One region of the Shinella sp. HZN7 genome, then DNA from elsewhere that is predicted to be linked to it. Evidence: riboswitches for the same ligand, from Rfam matches in the RefSeq annotation. Region 1 holds a riboswitch; each other region holds the start of a gene.
The links. Region 1 has a riboswitch for cobalamin ahead of shn_RS04020 (aromatic ring-hydroxylating dioxygenase subunit alpha). Riboswitches for the same ligand answer to the same signal wherever they lie in the genome.
Positions count from the first base shown of each region.

Region 1 (5,653 bases):
CACCCACACGGCGGAAATGGCGGAGAAGGTTGCCGCGCAATCGGCCGTCATGGACGGCATCCAGAAGGAGATGGCGGAGTTCGAGGCGATGAAGTTCGTCGATCCGCCGACCAAGCTCGGCAACCGCCGCGCCTTCAACAAGGCGCTCGCCCGCGTCTATGCCAATCCCTCCCTGCCGATGCTCTGCGGCGTTGCCATTGCCGAGGTGGATGCCGAGCGCCGCTTCTCCCCCGGCCAGATCGAGGCCCTATCGGACCATCTCGTCACCTTCTATGGTGGCCTCATCCGCCAGGCCTTCCCGGCCGGCGAGCTTGCCGTGCGCTTCGACGGCCTGCGCTTCGGCTTCGTGTTCCACACCGCCGATGCGGGCGAGGTGACACGGCTGATCGACCTCCTGCGCGCCGCCTTCCAGACGGTGGCGCTGCGCGATCCGCGCACCGGCCGCAATCTCGGCCACCTGACGCTTTCGGCGGGCGTGTGCATGACGGAGAGCGCCGACAGCGCGCTCGACCTTTCCTCGGCCTGCGAGCGCGCGCTGGCGGAGGCACGCAGCGCGGGCGGCGACCAGATCGTCGTCTACGGCCGCGGCGACGAGGTGCCTGCCGGCAAGGAATGGCTGATCTACCGGCCCGCCTGATGGAGGGGGAGGGAGCCTAAAGCGCGCGGATGATCTTGCGCAGCGCCTCGTCGCGTGCGCCGAGCATGAGCACGTTCTTCATGGCGAGCTTCGGATCGTCGGTGCGGAAGAGCACGCCGTTGCCGCGCACCTTGCGGTCGATCTGCAGCCGGCCTTCCTCCTCGGCCGGCGTGATGGCGACGGCGAAATACATGCGCCCCGCCTTCTTCGAGATATCGGCGAAGAACTGTTCCTCCTCGCCGATCTCGGCGAAGAAATTGGCCATGTAGAAGGCCCATTGCACGTTCTCGAATTCCGCGAAGCGGGAATTGGCGACGGTGATGTGGCAATAACCGAGATGCGGCGTCCGGGCGAGCGTACGGTGGAAGATCAGCTTGGGAAAGCGGATCGACTGATGGAAGCCGTTGATGCGGTCATGCGTGACAATGCCGGCATTCTCCAGCTTGCGGCCGGTGCGCTCGGCCACCTCATGGTAGCTGAGATATCGCTTCTCGCTCGGGCTCCAGCTTGTGTTCCGGTCGATGCGGCCGGTGCGCAGGAACTCGGTATGGACGGCCGGTTTCGGCTGGTTCGCGCGCTTGTAGGCGACCGCGTCGTAATAACGGAACTTGGTTTGCTGCACGCGCCGGCACTCCATCCTCACGCCCCGATGCGGTGAAGTTTATGGAAACGGCGTTAAACATTCCTTGCCGGGCCGCTCCCTCTTTTTCCGCATGTTTCGGATGGGTCGCAATATGACAATTGTGTCGGCGCGCCCGCCAGGTTGCCCCTGGCGTGGCTTTGGTGCCTGTTATTTTGGCATAATTGATTGAAATATATGCAGTAACAACCGTGAACATCTCGCCGGGCATCGTTTGTCTCCTGTCGTCAAATCGGAATGGCATGTCGCTATCTGACATGTCGTTTGCTGAATCTTGCGCTTAGATAAGAACACTCGAGGTGCCGTTCTGACGAAGAGCGGAGAATTGGGAAGCCGGTTGAAATCCGGCGCTGCCCCCGCAACGGTGGAGGAGAAAAGCGCGGCGAGACGCCACTGGACGGAAAGGTCCGGGAAGGCGCCGCGATGGTCCGGAAGGACGCTCCTGAGCCCGGAAACCAGCCTTGGGTGTGATCGTGACTGGCTGCGGCGGGCGGCCGGGAAGCGTGCAGTCCGTGCGCCCCCGCGCCCGGATGCCGTCTCCTTCCGTGCGCCTCATCCCCAATTTGATATCGAGGATCCGGCATGGACATCAGCAGCGACGTGCTCCGCAAGCTCAAGAACCGGCGCGAGGGCCACAGCCTCGAGCAGGCCTTCTACATCGACCCCGACCATTACAAGCTGGACCTGGAGACGATCTGGTATCGCGACTGGCTGTTCATCGGCCATGACTGCGAGATCCCGAAGGCCGGCAACTATTTCACCGTGCAGGTCGGCGACTACCCCGTCGTCATCACCCGCGACCGCACGGGCACCGTGCGCGCCCTGCACAATTCCTGCCGCCACCGCGGCTCGCGCGTCTGCACGCAGCACCGGGGATCCTCCGCAAAGCTCGTCTGTCCCTATCACCAGTGGACCTACGAACTGGATGGCTCGCTGCTCTTCGCCCGTCACATGGCCGAGGATTTCGACAAGAGCCAGCACGGCCTGAAGCGCGTGCACTGCGAAACCGTCGGCGGCTATATCTTCATCTGCCTCGCCGACGAGGCGCCGGATTTCTCCGCCTTCCGCGCGCTGGTCGAGCCCTATCTCGCCCGTCACCGTCTCGGCGAGACGAAGGTCGCCTTCGAAAGCACGATCGTCGAGAAGGGCAACTGGAAGCTCGTCTGGGAGAACAACCGCGAGTGCTACCATTGCGCCGCCAACCATCCCGAACTCTGCCGCACCTATCCGGAAGCCCCGAGCGCCACCGGCGTGCAGGGTGCCAAGGACGATCCCGTCATCGCCGCGCACTGGGAAAAATGCGAGGCGGCGGGCCTGCCGAGCGAATTCCGCATGTCGCCGACCGGCCAGTTCCGCGCCGCGCGCATGCCGCTCATCCAGGAGGCCGAAAGCTACACCATGTCCGGTGCCCGCGCCGTCCAGCGACCGCTCTCCAACGATGTCCTGGAAAGCCATATCGGCACGCTCCTGCTGTTCCACTACCCGACGACGTGGAACCACGTGCTCGCCGACCACGCCATAACCTTCCGCGTGCTACCGCTCGGCCCCGAGCTGACGCAGGTCACGACCAAGTGGCTCGTCAACAAGGATGCCGTCGAGGGCGTCGATTACCGTCTCGACGAGCTTACCCATGTCTGGACCGAGACCAACGACCAGGACCGCCGCATCGTCGAGGAAAACGCCTTCGGCATCCGCTCCCCGGCCTACCAGCCCGGCCCCTATTCGCCGGAGGACGAGGGCGGCGTCATGCAGTTCGTCGAATGGTATGCGAATTTCATGATCGACCGGCTCGACGGCGCCAAAAAGCCGCTCTCGCGGGTGGCCTGACATGACGATCGCCAGCCATTTCCGCCACTTTGACGAGCTTCATCCGTGGAACGACCGCCAGCACATGCTGGAATGCATCGCCGCCACGGTGGAGACATCGGATGTGATGACCTTCACCTTCCGCTCCGATCGCGACAACTGGTTCCGCTACCTGCCGGGCCAGTTCGTCACGCTGGAGCTGCCGGTGTCGGAAGACGAACCCGTCATGCGGACCTATACGCTCTCCTCGACGCCCTCGCGGCCCTTCTCCGTTTCCGTGACGGTGAAGGCGCAGAAGGGCTCGATCGGCACGCGCTGGATGTTCGACACCCTGCGCCCCGGCATGCGCCTGAAGGCCTTCGGCCCGCTCGGCGACTTCTCCCTCGTGCGCTATCCCGCCGAAAAGTACCTCTTCATCTCGGCGGGTTCCGGCGTCACGCCGATGATGTCCATGACGCGCTGGATGTCGGATTGCGCGCCGCAGTCCGACGTCGCCTTCATCACCTGTGCCCGCAAGCCCGAGGACCTCTTGTTCAAGGCGGAGCTGGAATGCCTCGCCGCCCAGATGCCGAACCTTGCGCTCGGCTTCGTCGTCGAGGGGCACAATCCGCGCGACGGCTGGCATGGCCTGCGTGGCCGGATCGATGCAGCGCGCCTCTCGCTGCTCGCGCCCGATTTCCGCGACCGCACCGTCTTCTGCTGCGGCCCGGAGCCCTTCATGCGCGGCGTGCGCGACATGCTGAAAGTCTGCGGCTTCAACATGGACCGCTACCACGAGGAGAGCTTCCAGCCGGCCGCCGCGCCCGCCCCGGAGGCGATCGCCATCCGCGCGGGCGCCGGCGAGCAGGAGATCGATGCCAACGCCGTTTCTACCGTGACCTTCACCATGGCCGGCAAGGACGCCCAATGCCCGCCCGGCCAGACGATCCTGCAGACGGCGCGCGCTGCGGGCGTGCGCATCGGCGCGGCCTGCGAGGGTGGCCTTTGCGGCACCTGCCGGGTCATGAAGGTTTCGGGCGAGGTGGACATGCGCCACAATGGCGGCATCCTCGATGACGAGATCGAGGAGGGCTACATCCTCGCCTGCTGCTCGCGGCCCATCGGGGATGTGCAGATCGAGGCGTAGGAACGGGACCTCAGAAATCCTGGTAGTTCAGCGGCGTGACCTCGACCAGGCGGCGGCCGAGCGTGGTGGTCGCGGTGCCCTTCGCCATGATGCCGGCGCGGACCTCCGCCGTCACGGCGACGGGGAACGAGGCCACCGCACCCGAGGCGAGCGTGACGGCGCCGACCGTCTGCGCCCCGGTGCCGGCTTCGGCTTCGGCCGTCACCGTGGCCTTGAAGGCGCCGCCCGCCGGGATGGAGGCGGTGAGCATCTCGTCGACGGGCTCGAAGGGCTTTTCCGGCAGGAGTTCGCCGAAGGCCCAGGCCTTGCCGAGCGCCGCCTTCGTCATCGGTGCCACGTTGACGTCGATATCGGTCAGCGCGCCCTTCACCCGGTAGGGGCAGCGCCGCTTCGAGCAGTTGACGCCGGCGGAGAATTGCCAGAGCGCGTAATTGTCCCAGTTGCCCATCGGGAAGGCGCCCTCGATGCCGGGCTTGTAGCGGGCGTACCAGAGCGGCAGGCGCGAGAGGATGCGGTACTTGTCGCGGTTGAGCGCGATGTGCCGGGCGGTCGAATGGTTGGTGTAGAGCACCGGGTAGCGGCCCGTGCGCGTCCTGATATGGCCGGCGAAGACCTGGGCATCCTCCAGTGACATGTAGGCGTCGGGATCGATGCCTTCGATGTCCAGCACCATCATCTCGTCGTCCTGCGGATTGGCATAGTCGAGGAAATGATTGGCCTGGTCGACCGGATTGCCCGGCCGGGCGAGGTGATAGGCGCCCCACAGCAGCCCCTTCGAGCGGGCAAGCAGCCGGCGCGTCTGGTAGAGCTCGCGGCTCACCGCATATTTGCGCCACATGGTCTTGCAATGCGCCACCGTGTCGCCGCCATGCTCGCCCTTGCAACTGAAGCTTTCCGGCAGGCCGTCGGAGGCCTTGGAGATGAAGCCGGCGATGCGCGTGTCGGAGAGCATTTCCGACCAGTCGATCTCGTTCAGTTCATAGGCATCGATGACGATGGCGTTTTCCGGCTTCTTCCACGGCTCCACGCTGGCCGCGGTGGCGGGAAAGGGCAGGGCCGCCAGCAAGAGAAGGGCGGCGAGGCCGGAAAGATGCTTCGGGTTCATGGAGGCTCCTGGTCGATTTCGCGCCTGCGCAAGCGACCATGGTGAGCCAAACATGGTTAACGGACGGCTAACGCGCACAAAACCGCGCGCCGAGCATTGAATCGCCCACCGCAAGACCGCATATGGAACGAAAGGGACTTTGGTGCGTTTCGCGTTCAAATTGCCGTTCGAGCAACGATCGAAAGGCACCGTTAGGGAGAAGTATCATGACGTTTCTCAACAAATGCCTGGCTGTGACCATGTCGGCGCTCTTCGCCGCCACGCCGGTCGTGCCCGCCGGCGCCATGCCGCTTGCGGTTCCCAAGGTCCAGACGACCGCGGCCGGCGGCAACGATGTGC
Region 1 covers NZ_CP015736.1:831,057-836,709, forward strand. The annotation lists gene shn_RS04010 (diguanylate cyclase domain-containing protein) at 1-637, shown strand, start outside; gene shn_RS04015 (DUF6656 family protein) at 654-1,259, opposite strand; cobalamin riboswitch at 1,558-1,756, shown strand; gene shn_RS04020 (aromatic ring-hydroxylating dioxygenase subunit alpha) at 1,860-3,104, shown strand; gene shn_RS04025 (hybrid-cluster NAD(P)-dependent oxidoreductase) at 3,106-4,209, shown strand; gene shn_RS04030 (glycoside hydrolase family 25 protein) at 4,220-5,314, opposite strand; gene shn_RS04035 (BA14K family protein) at 5,518-5,653, shown strand, end outside.

Region 2 (5,653 bases), 1.3 Mb from region 1:
TCGTCGAGGGTGCGGGCTCGCCGGCGGAAATCAACCTCCGGGCCGGGGACATCGCCAATATGGGCTTTGCCACGCGCGCCGGCGTGCCGGTCGTGCTCGTCGGCGACATCGACCGCGGCGGCGTCATCGCCTCGCTGGTCGGCACCCATGCCATCCTGCCGGAAGAGGACCGGCGCATGGTCACCGGCTATCTCATCAACAAGTTCCGGGGCGATGTGACGCTGTTCGACAGCGGCATTGCCGAGATCGCCCGCTTCACCGGCTGGCCCTGTTTCGGCGTCGTGCCGTGGCTGAGAGAGGCGGCGCGCCTGCCGGCCGAGGATTCGGTGGTGCTGGAGCGGCTGGCCAGGGGCGAGGGCGGGGCGCTGAAGGTCGCCGTGCCCGTTCTCTCCCGCATTGCCAATTTCGACGATCTCGATCCGCTGAAGGCCGAGCCGGAGGTGGACCTCGTCTTCGTGCGGCCGGGCGAACGGCTTCCGGCCAATGCCGGCCTTGTCGTCCTGCCGGGCTCGAAATCGACCATCGCGGATCTCAGGGATTTCCGTGCCGCCGGCTGGGACCGCGACCTTGCCCTGCACATGCGCCGCGGCGGCCGGGTCATCGGCATCTGCGGCGGCTACCAGATGCTCGGTAGCCGTGTCACCGACCCGCTCGGCATCGAGGGCAGTGAACGGGAGGTCGAGGGGCTCGGCCTGCTGGCGGTCGAGACCGAGATGGCGCCGGAAAAGACTGTGCGCAACAGCACGGCCCGCTCGCTGCAATATGACGTGCCGCTCGAAGGCTATGAGATCCATCTCGGCCGCACCACCGGGCCGGATGCGCTGCGTCCCTCCGTCAGCATCGACGGGCGGCCGGACGGCGCGCTCTCGCCCGACGGGCGGGTGATGGGCACCTATCTGCACGGCCTTCTGTCGAGCGACGCCTATCGCGCCGGGCTGCTTGCCGATTTCGGCATCGAGGGCGGCGGCTTCGATTACCGGGCGAGCGTCGATGCGGCGCTCGACGGCGTGGCGGCGGAGCTGGAGGCGGTTCTCGATCCGCGCTGGCTCGATGGCCTGATTAAACCGGCCTTCTGAAACGTTCAGACATCGGGTTCCTCCGCTGCCGGCCTGCCGCACCAAAGTTGCGCCAGAATTCGGTGCGAGGAGTGACGGAAATCCGCCCGGGATCGCCGGGCGCTTGCGCCTTCGCGCGATCCGAAAGGGTGGGATATATGGGTTCTGGACCTCTCGCACGCTCCGTTCTGGTGCGGCTCGGCATTGCCGGCATCGTCGGGTTGTCGCTCGCCGGCCAGCCGGCGGTCGCCTTTGCCCAGGCTGCGACCGGCAAGGAGGCCGGCAGCGCCGGCAAACGCTGGGAAGAGGAGTTCTCGCTCTGGCAGAAGGTCTCGGCCGGCAGCGATGTCGCGCAATATGAAGGCTATCTGAAGCAATATCCGAACGGTACCTTCGCCTCCATGGCGCGCCTGCGCATCGCCGAACTGCAGGCCGCCGCCAAGGCGAAGCCGGCGACGGGCGCCTCCGAGCAGGCCGAGGCGGATGCCAAGGCCAAGGCCGACGCGGCGGCGGCCGCCGAAAAGGCGAAGGCTGAGGAACAGGCTGCCGCGGAAAAGGCCAAGGCCGAAGAAGAGGCCCGCAAGACCGCAGAAGCCGAGAAAGCCAAGGCGGATGCGGAAGCGGCGCGTGTGAAGGCGGAGGAAGAGGCGCGGAAGGTGGCGGACGCCGAGAAGGCGAAGGCCGAGGCGGAAGCCGCGCGCCTGAAGGCCGAAGAGGACGCGCAGAAAGCGGCGGAAGCCGAGAAGGTGAAAGCCGAGGCGGAGGCGGCGCGGCTGAAGGCGGAAGCGGACGCCAAGAAGGCGGAGGAAGCCGCCGCGGCGCGCAAGCTTGCCGAGGAAAAGGCTGCGGCCGAGGAGAAGGCGCGCGCGGAAGCCGCTGCGGCGGAAAAGGCCCGCGCCGAAGAGGCCGCCCGCCTGAAGGCGGAGACGGAAGAGAAGGAAGCGGCCGCCCGCAAGCTTGCCGAGGAGCAGGCCGCCGAGGCCGAGCGGCTGAAGGCGGAGGCCGCTGCCGCTGCCGAGAAGGCCAAGGCGGAGGAAGCCGCCCGCCTGAAGGCCGAGGCCGAGCGCCAGAAGGCCGAAGAGGCCGCCGCCGCGGAAAAGGCGCGTGCGGAGGAGGAAGCCGCTGCCCGGCGCGAGGCCGAGACCCGGCGCGTAGAAGCGGAAAAGGCTGCCGCGGCCGAGAAGGCGCGGATCGAGGAGGAGGCCGCCGCTGCCCGCAAGCTTGCAGAGGAAAAGGCCGCCGAGGTGGAACGGCTGAAGGCGGAAGCCGCCAAGGCCGCTGCCGACGCCGAGGCCAAGGCTGCCGAGGCGGCCCGCCTTGCCGAGGAAGCCGAAAAACGCGCCGAGGAAGCGGCCGCCGCCGAACGGGCCGCGCAGGCGAACGACACCGCGGCCCGCGAAAACGAAGCGCAGGACGCGGACACGAAGAACCGCGGCCTTGCCGTAGAACAGGCCGACGATGCGGCGAAACGCGAGGAGGAGACCTTCCAGAAGGCCGTGCTCGACGGTTCGGAAAAGGCCTTCCGCGCCTATCTCGACGCATATCCGGACGGCCGCTTCGTCGCTGATGCGCGCGAGCGCCTTGCGGCGCTGGCAGACACGGCCCGGCAGGCGGCCAAGCCGAAGCAGGAAAGCGAAACGGCCACCGTCGAGACCGAGCGCAAGGCCGAGCAGCCGGTCGTCGATCGCCGCGAGGCCTATATGGATCGATCGACCCGCGTGCAGGCGCAGCGCTGGCTGAGCATGCTCGGCTTCAACACCTATGGCGTCGACGGCGTCTTCGGCTCGCGCACCCGCGCCGCGATCGCCGCCTGGCAGGGCTCGTCCGGTTACCGCGCCGACGGTTACCTCTCCCGCCAGCAGTACCGCGCCCTCCGGCAGGCGGCGCAATATGCCGAGGCCCGGCAGAATCGCCAGCGCCGCTACCAGCAGGACTATGACGTGCTCGAAGGCCCGGTCGACGGCTATTACGAGCGCTACTACCGCGACGACGGCTATTACAATGGCGGCGGTGGCGTGGTGATCATCCCCGGCTATTGAGATCGCGACGGCCGGACGGCGGTTTCAGCACAGGTGATGACGCTGCCGGTCGATTGACTTCGCAGGGGCGGAAGCATAATCATCCGGAATATTGGATGGTTCCCGGATCCGGAAACGGATCGGGGAGTAAATGGGAATGTGACGCGGCGGACCCAATCAGGGCGCTGCAATCACGGCCGACCCCGCGACTGTAGAGTGGCGAGGGACGCCCATCCGGACGGGAGGATCTGCGCGGAAAGGGGCAATGGTGCCTTCGCCCCGCGTCTTGACGACCAGCCGGAAAAGCCACTGGGTGGCATCGCGATCAGCAGAGGTTGGACGCCTCTTTCTCTACGAATCGTCCGCCTTTTCGCGATGCCGGAGCCTGGGAAGGCGAGGGTGCCCCGCAGGCGTTTTGGACGCCGGACGCTGCGAGCCAGGAGACCTGCCAGCCAATGTAAGGGCATTTCGTCCGACCTGGGGAGGTTTCCCCGCTGCCTGCACGGAGGTTGTCATGGCTGTTTCGACTACGTCTTCTGTTACCCTTTCCGCAAACGATCGTCTCGTCGCCGGTGTCCTCGCTCTCCTGCTCGGCGCCTTCCTGGTCTTCGGTGCCGGCCTTGCGAATTCCGCCGTGCTGCACGACACGGCCCACGATACGCGTCACTCCTACGGCTTTCCCTGCCACTAAGGAGTTCTTGACATGATCGTTCGTTATCTCCTGGCCGCCCTGGTGGCCGGGCTGTTCTCCGGCGTGCTGATGACGGCCGCCCAGGAGGCCCGTGTCGTTCCGCTCATCCTGCATGCCGAGGAGTTCGAGGGCGGCGACGAAGCCGCGCCCGCCGCGGAAGGCACGACGCCCGGCACGGAAGGCGCCGCCCAGACGCAGGACCATTCTTCGCTCGGCGCGGTCATCCTGGACGTCGCCTCGGCGCTCTCGCCGGTCTCCGTCGCCTATGCCCACGAGGGCGAGGACCACGAGGAGGGCGGCATCATGTTCGGCATGAGCCGGTTCTCCGGCACGCTGCTCGCCAACCTCGTCACGGGCGCCGGCTTCGGCCTGCTGCTCGCCGGCCTCAGCCTCGTTTCCGGCCATCCGATCACGGTGGCGAACGGCGCGCTCTGGGGCGCGGCGGGGTGGCTTGCCGTGCACATGCTGCCGGCCATCGGCCTGCCGCCGGAGCTTCCGGGCTTCCCCGCCGCCGATCTCGGCGACCGCCAGGTCTGGTGGATCGCGACCGTCATCCTGTCGGCGGCCGGCCTCTACCTGCTGTTCCTCAAGCAGAACATCGTCGCCAAGGTCATCGGCATCGTGCTGATCGCGGCGCCGCAGGTCTATGGCGCGCCGCAGCCGGGCGACATCTCCAGCAACGTTCCGGCCGTGCTCGGCGCGGAATTCGCCGTCGCCGCCCTGGCCACGACCCTGTTCTTCTGGATCGTGCTCGGCCTCTCGCTCGGCTTTGCCAACGAGAAGATCGCCAAGGCTGCCTGACATGACATCGACATCGCCCGGAGCCGTCCTGGTTCTGGGCGGTGCGCGTTCCGGAAAATCCGCTTTTGCCGAGAGGCTGGTCGCTAAGACCGGCCTCTCGCGTCATTATATCGCCACCGGCCGCGCCTTCGACGACGAGATGCGCGCGCGCATCGCAAGGCACCGGGAGGATCGCGGCGATGGCTGGCAGACGCATGAGGAGCCGCTGGCGCTCGCCGCGCGCATAAGGGACGTGGCGCGGGCCGACAGGGCCGTGCTCGTCGACTGCCTGACGCTGTGGGTGACGAACCTGATGCTGGAAGAGCGGGACATCGCCGCCGAATCCTCCGGCCTCCTGGAGGCCATCCGGCAGGCGCCCGGCCGCATCGTCCTCGTCTCCAACGAGGTCGGCCTCGGCATCGTGCCTGACAATCGCATGGCGCGCGAATTCCGCGACCATGCCGGGCGGCTGCACCAGCAGGTCGCCGCCCTCGTGCCTGAAGTCTATTTTGTCGCGGCCGGACTGCCGCTGAAAATGAAGGGTTGAGCCATGCTGCAACAGAAGATCCCCGCCACCGTCATCACCGGCTTCCTCGGCGCGGGCAAGACGACGATGATCCGCAACCTCCTGCAGAATGCGGGGGGGAAACGCATCGCGCTCATCATCAACGAGTTCGGCGATCTCGGCGTCGACGGCGACGTGCTGAAGGGCTGCGGCGCGGAGGCCTGCAGCGAGGACGATATCATCGAGCTCACCAACGGCTGCATCTGCTGCACCGTCGCCGACGACTTCATCCCCACCATGACGAAGCTCCTGGAGCGGGAGAACCGGCCGGACCACATCGTCATCGAGACCTCGGGCCTTGCCCTGCCGCAGCCGCTCGTCGCCGCCTTCAACTGGCCGGAGATCAAGACGCAGGTGACGGTCGACGGCGTCATCACCGTGGTCGACAGCGCCGCCGTCGCCGCCGGCCGCTTTGCCGACGATCACGACAAGGTGGATGCGCTGCGCGTTGAAGACGAAAACCTCGACCATGAAAGCCCGCTGGAAGAACTGTTCGAGGACCAGCTCACCGCCGCCGACCTCATCGTGCTCAACAAGACCGACC
Region 2 covers NZ_CP015736.1:2,169,075-2,174,727, reverse strand. The annotation lists gene shn_RS10490 (cobyric acid synthase) at 1-1,076, shown strand, start outside; gene shn_RS10485 (peptidoglycan-binding protein) at 1,214-3,094, shown strand; cobalamin riboswitch at 3,174-3,541, shown strand; gene shn_RS10480 (CbtB-domain containing protein) at 3,588-3,764, shown strand; gene shn_RS10475 (CbtA family protein) at 3,777-4,565, shown strand; gene cobU (bifunctional adenosylcobinamide kinase/adenosylcobinamide-phosphate guanylyltransferase) at 4,567-5,091, shown strand; gene cobW (cobalamin biosynthesis protein CobW) at 5,095-5,653, shown strand, end outside.
Region 2: another riboswitch for cobalamin. It lies ahead of shn_RS10480 (CbtB-domain containing protein); the one in region 1 lies ahead of shn_RS04020 (aromatic ring-hydroxylating dioxygenase subunit alpha).

Region 3 (5,653 bases), 880 kb from region 1:
CTCCTCCGACCAGCGATAGGCGTCGTCGACATCCGGCGTCAGGCACAGCGTCGAGAAGATGGAGGAATAGGAGCGCGCATGCACCGCCTCCATGAAGGCGATGTTGGAGAGCACCGCCTCCTCGTGCGGCGTGGCGGAATCCGCCATCAGCGTCACCGCGCCGACGCCGTTCTGGATCGTGTCGAGCAGGGTCAGGCCGGTGAAGACGCGGATGGTGAGCTTCTGCTCCTCGGCTTTGAGCGTCGCCCAGGACGGGATGTCGTTGGAGAGCGGCACCTTTTCCGGCAGCCAGAAATTGCCGGTCAAGCGGTTCCAGACTTCGAGGTCCTTGTCGTCCTCGATGCGGTTCCAGTTGATGGCGCGCACGGCGCTGGCGGCCTTCGGGGCCTTGGTCTTCACTTGGATGTTCATGGTCGTCACCGATATCAGAGGGCGCAGGAGACACAGCCCTGCACTTCCGTGCCGGACAGCGCCATCTGGCGAAGGCGGATGTAGTAGATGGTCTTGATGCCCTTCTTCCAGGCGTAGATCTGCGCCCGGTTGATGTCGCGCGTCGTCGCCGTGTCGCGGAAGAACAGCGTCAGCGACAGGCCCTGGTCGACATGCTGCGTCGCCGCCGCATAGGTGTCGATGATCTTCTCCGGGCCGATCTCGTAGGCGTCCTGGTAATAATCGAGATTGTCGTTGGTCAGGTAGGCGGCCGGGTAGTAGACGCGGCCGATCTTGCCCTCCTTGCGGATCTCGATCTTCGAGACGATCGGATGGATCGAGGACGTGGAGTGGTTGATATAGGAGATCGACCCCGTCGGCGGCACGGCCTGGAGGTTCTGGTTGTAGAGCCCGCCCTGCATGACCGCGGCCTTCAGCTCCAGCCAGTCCTCCCGGGTCGGAACATGGATGCCGGCCGTTTCGAAGAGCGCCTTCACCTTTTCCGTCGCCGGCAGCCATTCGGCCTCGGTATATTTGTCGAAATAGTCGCCGGAGGCGTATTTCGAGTTCTCGAAGCCCTTGAAGCTGACGCCCTTCTCCACCGCCAGCCGGTTCGAGGCGCGGATGGCGTGGTAGGTCACCGTGTAGAAATAGATGTTGGTGAAGTCGATGCCTTCCTGCGAGCCGTAGAAGATGCGCTCGCGGGCGAGGTAGCCGTGCAGGTTCATCTGGCCGAGGCCGATGGCGTGGCTGTCGTCATTGCCCTTCTCGATAGAGGGAACCGAGGAGATGTGGCTCATCTCGGAAACAGCCGTCAGCGCGCGGATGGACGTCTCGATGGTCTGGCCGAAATCCGGCGAGTCCATCGCGGCGGCGATGTTGAGCGAGCCGAGATTGCAGGAGATGTCCTTGCCCATCCTGGCGTAGGACAGGTCGTCGTTGAATTCGCTCGCCTCGCTGACCTGCAGGATTTCCGAGCAGAGATTGCTCATGGTGATGCGGCCGGCGATGGGGTTTTCCCGGTTCACCGTGTCCTCGAACATGATGTAGGGATAGCCCGACTCGAACTGGATCTCGGCGATGATCTGGAAGAAGTCGCGCGCCTTGATCTTCTTCTTGCGGATGCGGCCGTCCTCGACCATCTCGCGGTACTTTTCCGTCACCGAGATCTCGGTGAAGGGCACGCCGTAGACTCGCTCCACGTCATGCGGCGAGAAGAGGTACATGTCCTCGTTGTTGCGGGCGAGCTCGAAGGTGATGTCGGGAATGACGACGCCGAGCGACAGCGTCTTGATGCGGATCTTCTCGTCCGCATTCTCGCGCTTGGTGTCGAGGAAGCGCATGATGTCAGGATGATGGGCGTGGAGATAGACCGCGCCAGCCCCCTGCCGTGCGCCGAGCTGGTTGGCGTAGGAGAACGAATCCTCCAGGAGCTTCATGACGGGGATGACGCCGGAGGACTGGTTCTCGATCTGCTTGATCGGCGCCCCCATCTCGCGAAGGTTGGTGAGCGACAGCGCCACGCCCCCGCCCCGCTTGGAAAGCTGGAGGGCCGAATTGATCGAGCGGCCGATGCTCTCCATATTGTCCTCCACGCGCAGCAGGAAGCAGGACACGAGCTCGCCGCGCTGCTTCTTGCCCGCATTGAGGAAGGTGGGCGTCGCCGGCTGGAAGCGGCCGGACATGATCTCGTCGACGAGGTCGCGGGCAAGCGCCTCGCTGCCGCGCGCCAGCGTCAGCGCCACCATGCAGACGCGGTCCTCGTAGCGCTCCAGGTAACGCTTCCCGTCGAAGGTCTTCAGCGTATAGGACGTGTAGTACTTGAACGCCCCGAGGAAGGTCGGGAAGCGGAACTTCTTGTCGTAGGCGCGGTCGAAGAGATCGCGCACGAAATTGAAGGCATACTGGTCGAGCACCTCCTGCTCGTAATAGCCCTCCGTCACCAGATAATCGAGTTTCTCCCGGAGGTTATGGAAGAACACGGTGTTCTGGTTGACGTGCTGGAGGAAATACTGCTTGGCCGCCTGCCTGTCCTTGTCGAGCTGGATCTTCCCCTCCTCGTCGTAGAGGTTCAGCATCGCGTTCAGCGCGTGGTAGTCCAGCGCCGTGATTTCCGGGACCTTCGCCGGCTTCTCGCCCGTGCGCGGCACCAAAGAGTTCATCGTGTCCAAAATCGTTCCAGTCCCTGTCTGACGTTGTCGACGTCCTCATCCGTGCCGAGCAGTTCGAAACGGTAGAGGAACGGCACGGCGCATTTCGCGGCGATGATGTTGCCCGCGACGGCGTATCCCGTGCCGAAATTGGTGTTGCCCGCCGCGATCACGCCGCGGATCAGGCTTCGGTTGCGCGGATTGTTGAGGAAGCGGATGACCGGTTTCGGCACCGCCCCCTTCTCCCCGCCCCCGCCATAGGTCGGCGAGACCAGCACGAAGGGCTCCTCGACTTCCGGCGGTTCCTCCGCCGCATCGACCGGCAGGCGCAGGGCGTCGATGCCGAGCCTTGCCACGAAGCGGCGGGTATTTTCCGACCGGCTGGAGAAATAGACGAGCCCGGCCATGGCCCCGGCTCAGGCGAGCGCGCTGATCATGTCCGGGCGAAAGCCGGCCCAATGCCGCTCGCCGGCAATGACCACCGGAACCTGGCGGTAGCCGAGGCCCTGCACGAGGGCGAAGGCCTCGGCATTCTCGGAGATATCGACGATGCTGTAGTCGATGCCCTGGCGGTCGAGCGCGCGGGTGGTCGCGGTGCACTGGACGCAGGCGGGCTTGGAATAGACGGTGATCGACATGGCTTTCCTCGTTTTTTTTCAATCAGGCATGGGAAATCGTTCGGCCATCCGCCGATGGCCGTGCGATGAATTTCAAAGGGTACGGGCGGCTGTCTGCCGACGGCCGGGCGCGGGGCGCCGCCTACTCGCGCGGAGGAACTGGAAACAGGATCGACATGACCTCACCCCGAGACATTGCAGCAGGGTATCGGGGAGACGGCGGGGCGGCATCCTTCCGCAGCCCGACGCTCGCCATCCGGACACCCCGCCCGTGGACGTTCATGGACGAGGCAGGTCTCCTGGCTTGCGGGTCGCCGCATCCGTTCGCCTTCCCAAGGCATTGGCGCCTCAGTGGCTTATTCGAACGAATGCTCGCCGCTTACAGTTGCGGGGGCAGCTCCGGACAATCGCGGCCATCATGGCCGCCCCGGATTCCCGTCTTAGCCTTCGATCCTCTCGAATCGAAGGAACCTCGAACACAAGATATAGTAGACGAGGTAAAAAATGCGTCAATCACTATGATGGCTTATCAACGGTTTCGTCACGGCGGACGGGAACGGGCCGGTCCCGGCCGTCCACCGCGACCATGACGAAGCGGCCCTTCGCCGTGCAGGCGCGCGCGCCGCTCATCAGGTCTTCCGACCACAGTTCGACCGCGACGGTCATCGACGTGCGCCCGACGCGAACGACGGTCGCGACGGTGTCCACGATCGCCCCCACCGCGACCGGCGCGCGGAAATCGACCCGTTCCGAAGCGGCGAGCACCGTGATGCGCCGGCCGTGGCGTGTCGCCGCGACGAAGGCCGCCCTGGTCATGGCGGCGAGCGCCTCGCCGCCGAACATGCGGCCGAAACTGTTCGCCTGGTCGGCGAAAACGATGTCGCTCGCGCATGGGCCGAGGCCGGCCTCCTCCCGCACCGCCGCCACGGGCGGAAGGCACCAGCCCGGCGCTGCATGCGGCGGCGGAACGGCGACCATGCTGAAGCTGCCCCGCGTGCACAGCCGCCGCTCGCCGCTGACGAGGCCCTCGGCCACCATCTCCACCTCCACCGTCATGGATTTGCGGCCGACGCGCGTGACGCGTGCCACGAGTTCGACCAGTTCCCCGACACGCGCCGGGGCCTGGAAATCGACGCGATCGACGGACGCCGTCACGAAAGGCACGCGCCCGTGGCGGGTGGCGGCGATGAAGGCGATACGGTCCATCAGCGCGAGCCCCGCGCCGCCGAAGAGCGTTCCGTGATGGTTCGTATCGCCGGGAAAGACCAGGGCGATGAGACGGCTGGGCGGTGCCGGGATCGCTCCCGGCACCGCCGTGTCTTCGAGCGCGCGGCTCATCGCGCCGTCACCGCGGCGTCCTGCGGGCCGTCGGCATCGCGCAGGCGCCGAGCGGCCTCGACCATGTTGACGAGCGCCGGCCTCACCTCCTCCCACTTGCGGGTCTTGAGGCCGCAATCCGGATTGACCCAGAGCTGGCGATCCTGAAGGCGCTGGCGGGCGAGCGACAGGAGACCGGTCATCTCCTCGGTCCCGGGCACGCGCGGCGAGTGGATGTCGTAGACGCCGGGGCCGATCTCGTTCGGATACCGGAAGTTCCGGAACGCATCGAGAAGCTCCATCTTCGAGCGCGAGGTCTCGATGGAGATCACGTCGGCATCCATCGCCGCGATGGCCGGGATGATGTCGTTGAACTCCGAGTAGCACATATGGGTGTGGATCTGGGTTCCGTCCGCCACGCCGCTGGAGCACAGGCGGAAGGCTTCGACCGCCCAGTCCAGATAGTGCCGCCAGTCCTTGTGGCGGAGCGGCAGGCCTTCGCGAAGGGCGGCCTCGTCGATCTGGATCATCTTCGCGCCGGCCTTTTCGAGGTCCGACACCTCGTCGCGGATGGCAAGCGCGATCTGCCGGCACGTTTCGCTGCGCGGTATGTCGTCCCGCACGAAGGACCAGTTGAGGATGGTCACCGGCCCGGTCAGCATGCCCTTCACCGGCTTGCGGGTGAGCGACTGCGCATATTGCCACCAGCGCACGGTCATCGGGTTCGGGCGCGAGACGTCGCCGAAGATGATCGGCGGGCGGACGTAGCGCGAGCCGTAGCTCTGCACCCAGGCATGCCGGGTGAAGGCGAAGCCGGAAAGCTGCTCGCCGAAATACTGCACCATGTCGTTGCGCTCGAACTCGCCGTGCACCAGCACGTCGAGGCCGATCTCCTCCTGCCAGCGGATGGCGGCCGCCGTTTCCCTGCGCAGGAAGGCCTCGTAGTCCTTGTAGCTCAGCGCGCCCCCGGCATGGGCCGAGCGCGCCTTGCGGACATCGCTGGTCTGCGGGAACGAACCGATGGTCGTCGTGGGGAAGAGCGGCAAGGCGATGGCATCCGCCTGCGCCGCGCGGCGGTCCTCGAAAGCGCTTGCACGCGTCTTCATGCCCGCGTCGATACCGGCGACGCGCCCCCGGACG
Region 3 covers NZ_CP015736.1:1,710,894-1,716,546, reverse strand. The annotation lists gene nrdF (class 1b ribonucleoside-diphosphate reductase subunit beta) at 1-411, opposite strand, end outside; gene nrdE (class 1b ribonucleoside-diphosphate reductase subunit alpha) at 426-2,591, opposite strand; gene nrdI (class Ib ribonucleoside-diphosphate reductase assembly flavoprotein NrdI) at 2,588-2,986, opposite strand; gene nrdH (glutaredoxin-like protein NrdH) at 2,996-3,217, opposite strand; cobalamin riboswitch at 3,468-3,686, opposite strand; gene shn_RS08305 (acyl-CoA thioesterase) at 3,713-4,534, opposite strand; gene metE (5-methyltetrahydropteroyltriglutamate--homocysteine S-methyltransferase) at 4,531-5,653, opposite strand, start outside.
Region 3: another riboswitch for cobalamin. It lies ahead of nrdH (glutaredoxin-like protein NrdH); the one in region 1 lies ahead of shn_RS04020 (aromatic ring-hydroxylating dioxygenase subunit alpha).

Region 4 (5,653 bases), 1.4 Mb from region 1:
TCTGTTCGAGGCGGCGGACCGTCTCCTCGAAGCTGATCCAGCCGAAATCACGGGCGGAAATCACCGAAAGCAGGTAGACGCCGATATTGGTCGGCGAGGTGCGCTCGGCGAGCACCGGCTGCGGCGTTTCCTGGAAATTGTCCGGCGGCAGGTAATGCTGCTCGGCGGTGACGAAGGTTTCGAAATAGCGCCAGGTGCGGCGCGCGATCTTGCGCAGTTCCGTCGCGACATGGTCGGAGACGACGAGCTGGTCCTCGGTCTCGGCCGTCTGGCTGACATACCAGGCAATGGCCGGCGAGAGCGCCCAGACGAGGGCGAAGGGGATTCCGATGAAAGGCAAGCCCGTCTTCGAGACCATGGCGAGCGCCACGGAGAGCGCGGCGAGCGCCGGGGCCTGCCACATCGATTTGTAATGGGCGAGAATGCCGCCGCGCGCGGCGCTGTCGGCCTGCGCGGCCGTGCGCCATTCCAGCATCAGCTTGCGGCTGACAATGGTGCGGTAGAGCGAGCGGACGATCGCATCGGCCATCAGGGCCGCCGAATGGGCGATGAAGGCGATGCGCAGCGCGACCTGGGCATTGGCCGCGCGGATATCCGAGATGACCCGGTGCACATGGGCGCGCGCGACAATGTCGTTGCGGCGGGGCATGATGCCGGAAATCAGCGAGAGCGTCGGGGCGACGAAGAGCAGGAAGATCAGCACGAGCTGCCAGATCAGCGCCTGGCGCGGCTCCATGTAGTACCAGCCCATGACGGAGGCGACGAGCCAGCCGACGGGGATGAGGCTGCGGCGCAGGTTGTCGTACATCTTCCAGCGGCCGAGCATGGAAATGCCGCTCGACGGGCCGAAGATATAGGGGATGAGCTGCCAGTCGCCGCGCGCCCAGCGATGCTGGCGCGAGGTTTCGGTGCCGTAGCGCGTCGGGAAGTCCTCGACCAGCTCGACATCCGTCACCAGCGCGCAATGGGCGAGCGAGCCTTCGAGCAGGTCGTGGCTGAGGACGGAATTCTCCTCGATCCGGCCCTTCACCGCCGTCTCGAAGGCATCGACATGGTAGAGGCCCTTGCCGGTGAACGTGCCTTCCCCGACGAAATCCTGGTAGACGTCGGAGACCGTGAAGACATAGGGGTCGATGCCGCGGTCGGCGGAGAAGATGCGCTGGAAGGTCGAGGCTTCCTTGCCCGTCGTCAGCGAGGGGGTGACGCGCGGCTGCAGGATGCTGTAGCCGGCTATGACCTCGCCCTTTTCCGCGTCGATCACCGGGCGGTTGATCGGGTGGTGCAGCTTGCCGACGAGCTTCGTCACCGCATCGCGCATCAGGCGTGTGTCGGAATCGAGCGTCATGACGTATTTCACGTCCGCCGGCACGATGTTGGCGCCCGGCAGGAAGGTGGTGTCGCCGTCGCCGCGCAAGAGCAGATTCAGCTCGTGCAGCTTGCCGCGCTTGCGCTCCCAGCCCATCCAGCAGCCTTCGGAGGGATTGTAGAGGCGGCGGCGGTGTAGCAGGTAGAAACGCGTCCGGCCGTCATAGGCGTAGCGCGCGGAGAGTGTCGCGATCTCGCGCTTGGCGTAGTCGAGCACGTCGAGGTCGGCCGGAGATTCCTCCACCTGGCTGTCGGCCCAGTCGCTGAGCAGCGCGAAATAGATCTCGCCGCGCGGATTGGCGAGGTAGTGCACTTCGAGATTGCGCACCAATTCGTCGACGTGGTCGCGCTTGGAGATCAGACAGGGCACGACGACGAGCGTGCGCGCATCCTCGGGAATGCCATCCTTGAACTCGTAGCCGACGAGGCGCGAGGGCGTGACGAAGAAGGTGACGAGCGTGTTGAACAGGCCCGTCGCCCCCTCCGAAGCGGGCAGGGCGAAAAGCACCAGCATGATCAGCCAGGCGCCATCCGGGATATCGAGCTGGTCGAGGAAATAATAGACCGCGATCATCGCCAGGAGCGTCAGCAGGATGTTCGGGCCGGCGATGGCGAACCAGTCGAGCTTGCGGCCGAAGCGCACGATGCGCTGGACGATCGACGGGCGGTAGCCGATGCGCTTTTCGAGCAGCTTGCGCTTCTTGCCGACGAGGAAGGCCGCGACATTGGCCTCGTAGTCGGGGTCTTCCGCGTGGGCGGCAGCATCTTCCGCCGTCATCGCCAGCGCCGTCTCGGTCACCTCCAGCTCGGTCTTGCCGGAGCGGCGGGCGAAACGCTCGATCGTGTTGCGGTACTTGTTGCGCGAGCCGAAATCGAGGTCGCTGTAGTCGGACCCCTGGCGCAGCGCCTCGTCGAGGCGGCTGACGCTCTCGAACCAGACGGGCCATTCCGTGTCGTCCACCGCACGCAGGCTCTTGATGAGCGAGCTCATCGTCACATTGCCGGAGGACAGGCGGTTGTTCTCCGCGACGATCAGCTCTTCGAGGTCGCTGCCGCGGCTCTCGATCTTGCGTTCCAGCCACTGGATCACCGCGCCGGAGGCCGTCAGGCCATCGCGCAGGCGATAGAGGAGCTGGATCACGAAGGTGTTGTCGTCGATGAAGCTCTCCAGCGACTGGAGATGCGCGATGGACTTTTCCGGATCGTTGAGGCGGATCAGCTCATCGGCCACCTCGTTGGCCTTGAAGCGCATTTTCCGTGAACGCTCGACGCGGCTGGAAATGCGGCGGAGGTTTTCGAGCAGTACGAAGCGGATGAAGGAGGGCAGCGCCCAGAGTTCGCCGATCTTCAGCGCGTCGACCTTCTGGAACCCCTGGACGAAGGCCGTCAGGCCCTCGTGCGAGACGCCGCTATGGGTATGCGCGACATAGAGCCAGGCGAGCGCCAGCGTGCGCGGCATCACCTGCCCTTCGACCTCGATGGTCGGAAGCTGGCGATAGAAGCGGCGCGGAAAATCGCGGCGGACCTCCTGGATCGCCTCTTCGACGACATAGTAGTTGTCGAGCAACCATTCGGCCGCCGGCGTGATCTGGGCGCCCGCCTCGACATCCTTGGCCGTCGCGCGATAGACGCGGAAGATTTCCTTCTCGTTTTCCTTGTGCCGGGCGCGGAACTCGAAGGGCTGGAAGCCGGGCAGCGGCGCGCTCTTGTCGCGCGCCAGGGCCTCACCGCATTCGGCCAGCTCTTCCAGCGTCAGATAGGTGGCGCGGATCGAATCGTTATAGTCGATCTGCTTGGCGTCAGCATCGCGCGAGGCGGCTTGCGGCGTATTGTGAAGGGGCATGTTTCTGATTCTGGATCCGGCCATGTTGAACCATCCGGCAACGGCCTTTGTGCCGAACGGTTTCTTGCGGACAGGCTTCATCTCGGTGCCGCGATCAGCCATGCGACCAAACAGCGCCCCGACGGCGCGGATGGGGTGGACATGGCTCAGGCGACACGCTGGTAGGCATCCTGGCCGCGTGGTGCATGAAAACGGCATTTTTTAGCCGTAAGGACAGAGACTTGCAACATGTCAACAGGACCGGATGGCACAGCATTGACCCTCATTTGCGGTTTTGGTGAATCGCCCGCCCCGCGTAAAGGGCGAGGGGGCGCATAGAACCGGTGGATGCGAAATGCCCGAGGTCGATAAAAGTTCCCAACGCCCTTGTCGCGCCTGTGCATGACCGATCCCGCCATTGACTTGCAGCCTCGCCCAAGCCAGTCTGCCGGCGTCAGGGTCTTCCGAGTCGATCGGCTCGGAGGCTAAGAGGGAAGCCGGTGCGATGCTCCGAAAGGAGCGCCAAGACCGGCGCTGCCCCCGCAACTGTGAACGGCGAGCTGCTGTCGCTCCAGGCCACTGGTGGATATCACCGGGAAGGCGAGACAGACGCGATGACCCGCAAGCCAGGAGACCTGCCCTGACAGTCGTAACGTCCATGGGCGGGGTGTCCCAGTGGTGCGCTTGCTTTTCGCCCTCCGGGCGAAGTTCCAGCAGCGTGCGTCCGGTCATCCCCCAATTTTCCGATTGGGGAAGAAAATGCTTGCCATCACCAATGACGGTCCTTCCGGCACCGGAAAGCCGGAATCCATCTTCATCTCCTGGCTGCTCTGGCAGCCGCGCGGCGCCGACCTTGCCGTCGAGGCGCTGAAGGAGGTGCAGAAACTTTCGCGCTACGAGAAGGTCGATCCGGATATCGCCCGCCTGAAGGCGCTTTTCGCCTCGCTGGCCGGGTCGGATCGGCTGGTGCACTGACCACAGCCGCATAAAGACATATTGACATAAAGATATCTTTATGTGATCTCCGGTGCAGGATTATTGCACCGGAGGGCTTTGCCATGGCCAAATCGCACCTGGACACCCTGTTCGGCCCCGAACTGCCGCCGCGCGACGGACGCGAGATCCTCGCCGCCCTCCAGGCCGCCGCGCGCGAGCGCATCCTCGTGCTCGACGGCGCCATGGGCACGGAAATCCAGACGCTCAAGCTGGTGGAGGAGGATTTCCGCGGCGAGCGCTTCGGCGACTGCGCCTGCCACCAGCAGGGCAACAACGATCTCCTGACGCTGACCCAGCCGGCGGCGATCGAGGACATCCACTATCGCTATGCGCTCGCCGGCGCGGACATCCTGGAAACCAACACCTTCTCCTCCACGACCATCGCCCAGGCCGACTACGGCATGGAGGACATGGTCTACGAACTCAACCGCGACGGCGCGCGCCTTGCCCGCCGCGCCGGCCTCAGGGCCGCCGAGAAGGACGGACGTCGCCGGTTCGTCGCCGGCGCGCTCGGCCCGACGAACCGCACCGCCTCCATCTCGCCGGACGTCAACAATCCCGGCTACCGCGCCGTCACCTTCGACGATCTGCGCATCGCCTATGCCGACCAGGTGCGCGGTCTCATCGACGGCGGCGCCGACATCATCCTCATCGAGACGATCTTCGACACGCTGAACGCCAAGGCGGCGATCTTCGCCACCCGCGCGGTCTTCGAGGAAAAGGGAATCGAACTGCCCGTCATGATCTCGGGCACGATCACTGACCTCTCGGGCCGCACGCTCTCCGGCCAGACGCCGGAGGCCTTCTGGAATTCGGTGCGCCACGCCGAGCCCTTCTCCATCGGCCTCAACTGCGCGCTCGGCGCCAATGCCATGCGCGCCCATCTCGCGGAGATCTCGTCCGTCGCCCAGACCTTCGTCTGCGCCTATCCCAATGCCGGCCTGCCGAACGCCTTCGGCAAATATGACGAAACACCGGAGGAAATGGCCGCCCAGATCGAGGGCTTCATGCGCGATGGCCTCGTCAACATCGTCGGCGGCTGCTGCGGCTCGACGCCGGACCATATCCGCGCCATCGCCGCGGCCGCCGCGCGCCACTCGCCACGCGAAATCCCCGACATCCCGCGCCACATGCGCCTCTCGGGCCTCGAACCCTTCACGCTGACCGAGGCCATCCCCTTCGTGAATGTCGGCGAGCGCACCAACGTCACCGGCTCGGCGAAATTCCGCAAGCTGATCACCGCGGGCGACTATGCCGCGGCGCTCGATGTCGCGCGCGACCAGGTGGCGAACGGCGCGCAGGTCATCGACATCAACATGGACGAGGGCCTGATCGATTCCACAAGGGCAATGGTGGAATATCTCAACCTCATCGCCGCCGAGCCCGACATCGCCCGCGTTCCGGTGATGATCGATTCGTCGAAATGGGAGGTGATCGAGGCGGGCCTGAAATGCGTGCAGGGCAAGCCGC
Region 4 covers NZ_CP015736.1:4,061,684-4,067,336, forward strand. The annotation lists gene shn_RS19535 (GH36-type glycosyl hydrolase domain-containing protein) at 1-3,208, opposite strand, end outside; cobalamin riboswitch at 3,628-3,845, shown strand; gene shn_RS19540 (hypothetical protein) at 3,947-4,162, shown strand; gene metH (methionine synthase) at 4,246-5,653, shown strand, end outside.
Region 4: another riboswitch for cobalamin. It lies ahead of shn_RS19540 (hypothetical protein); the one in region 1 lies ahead of shn_RS04020 (aromatic ring-hydroxylating dioxygenase subunit alpha).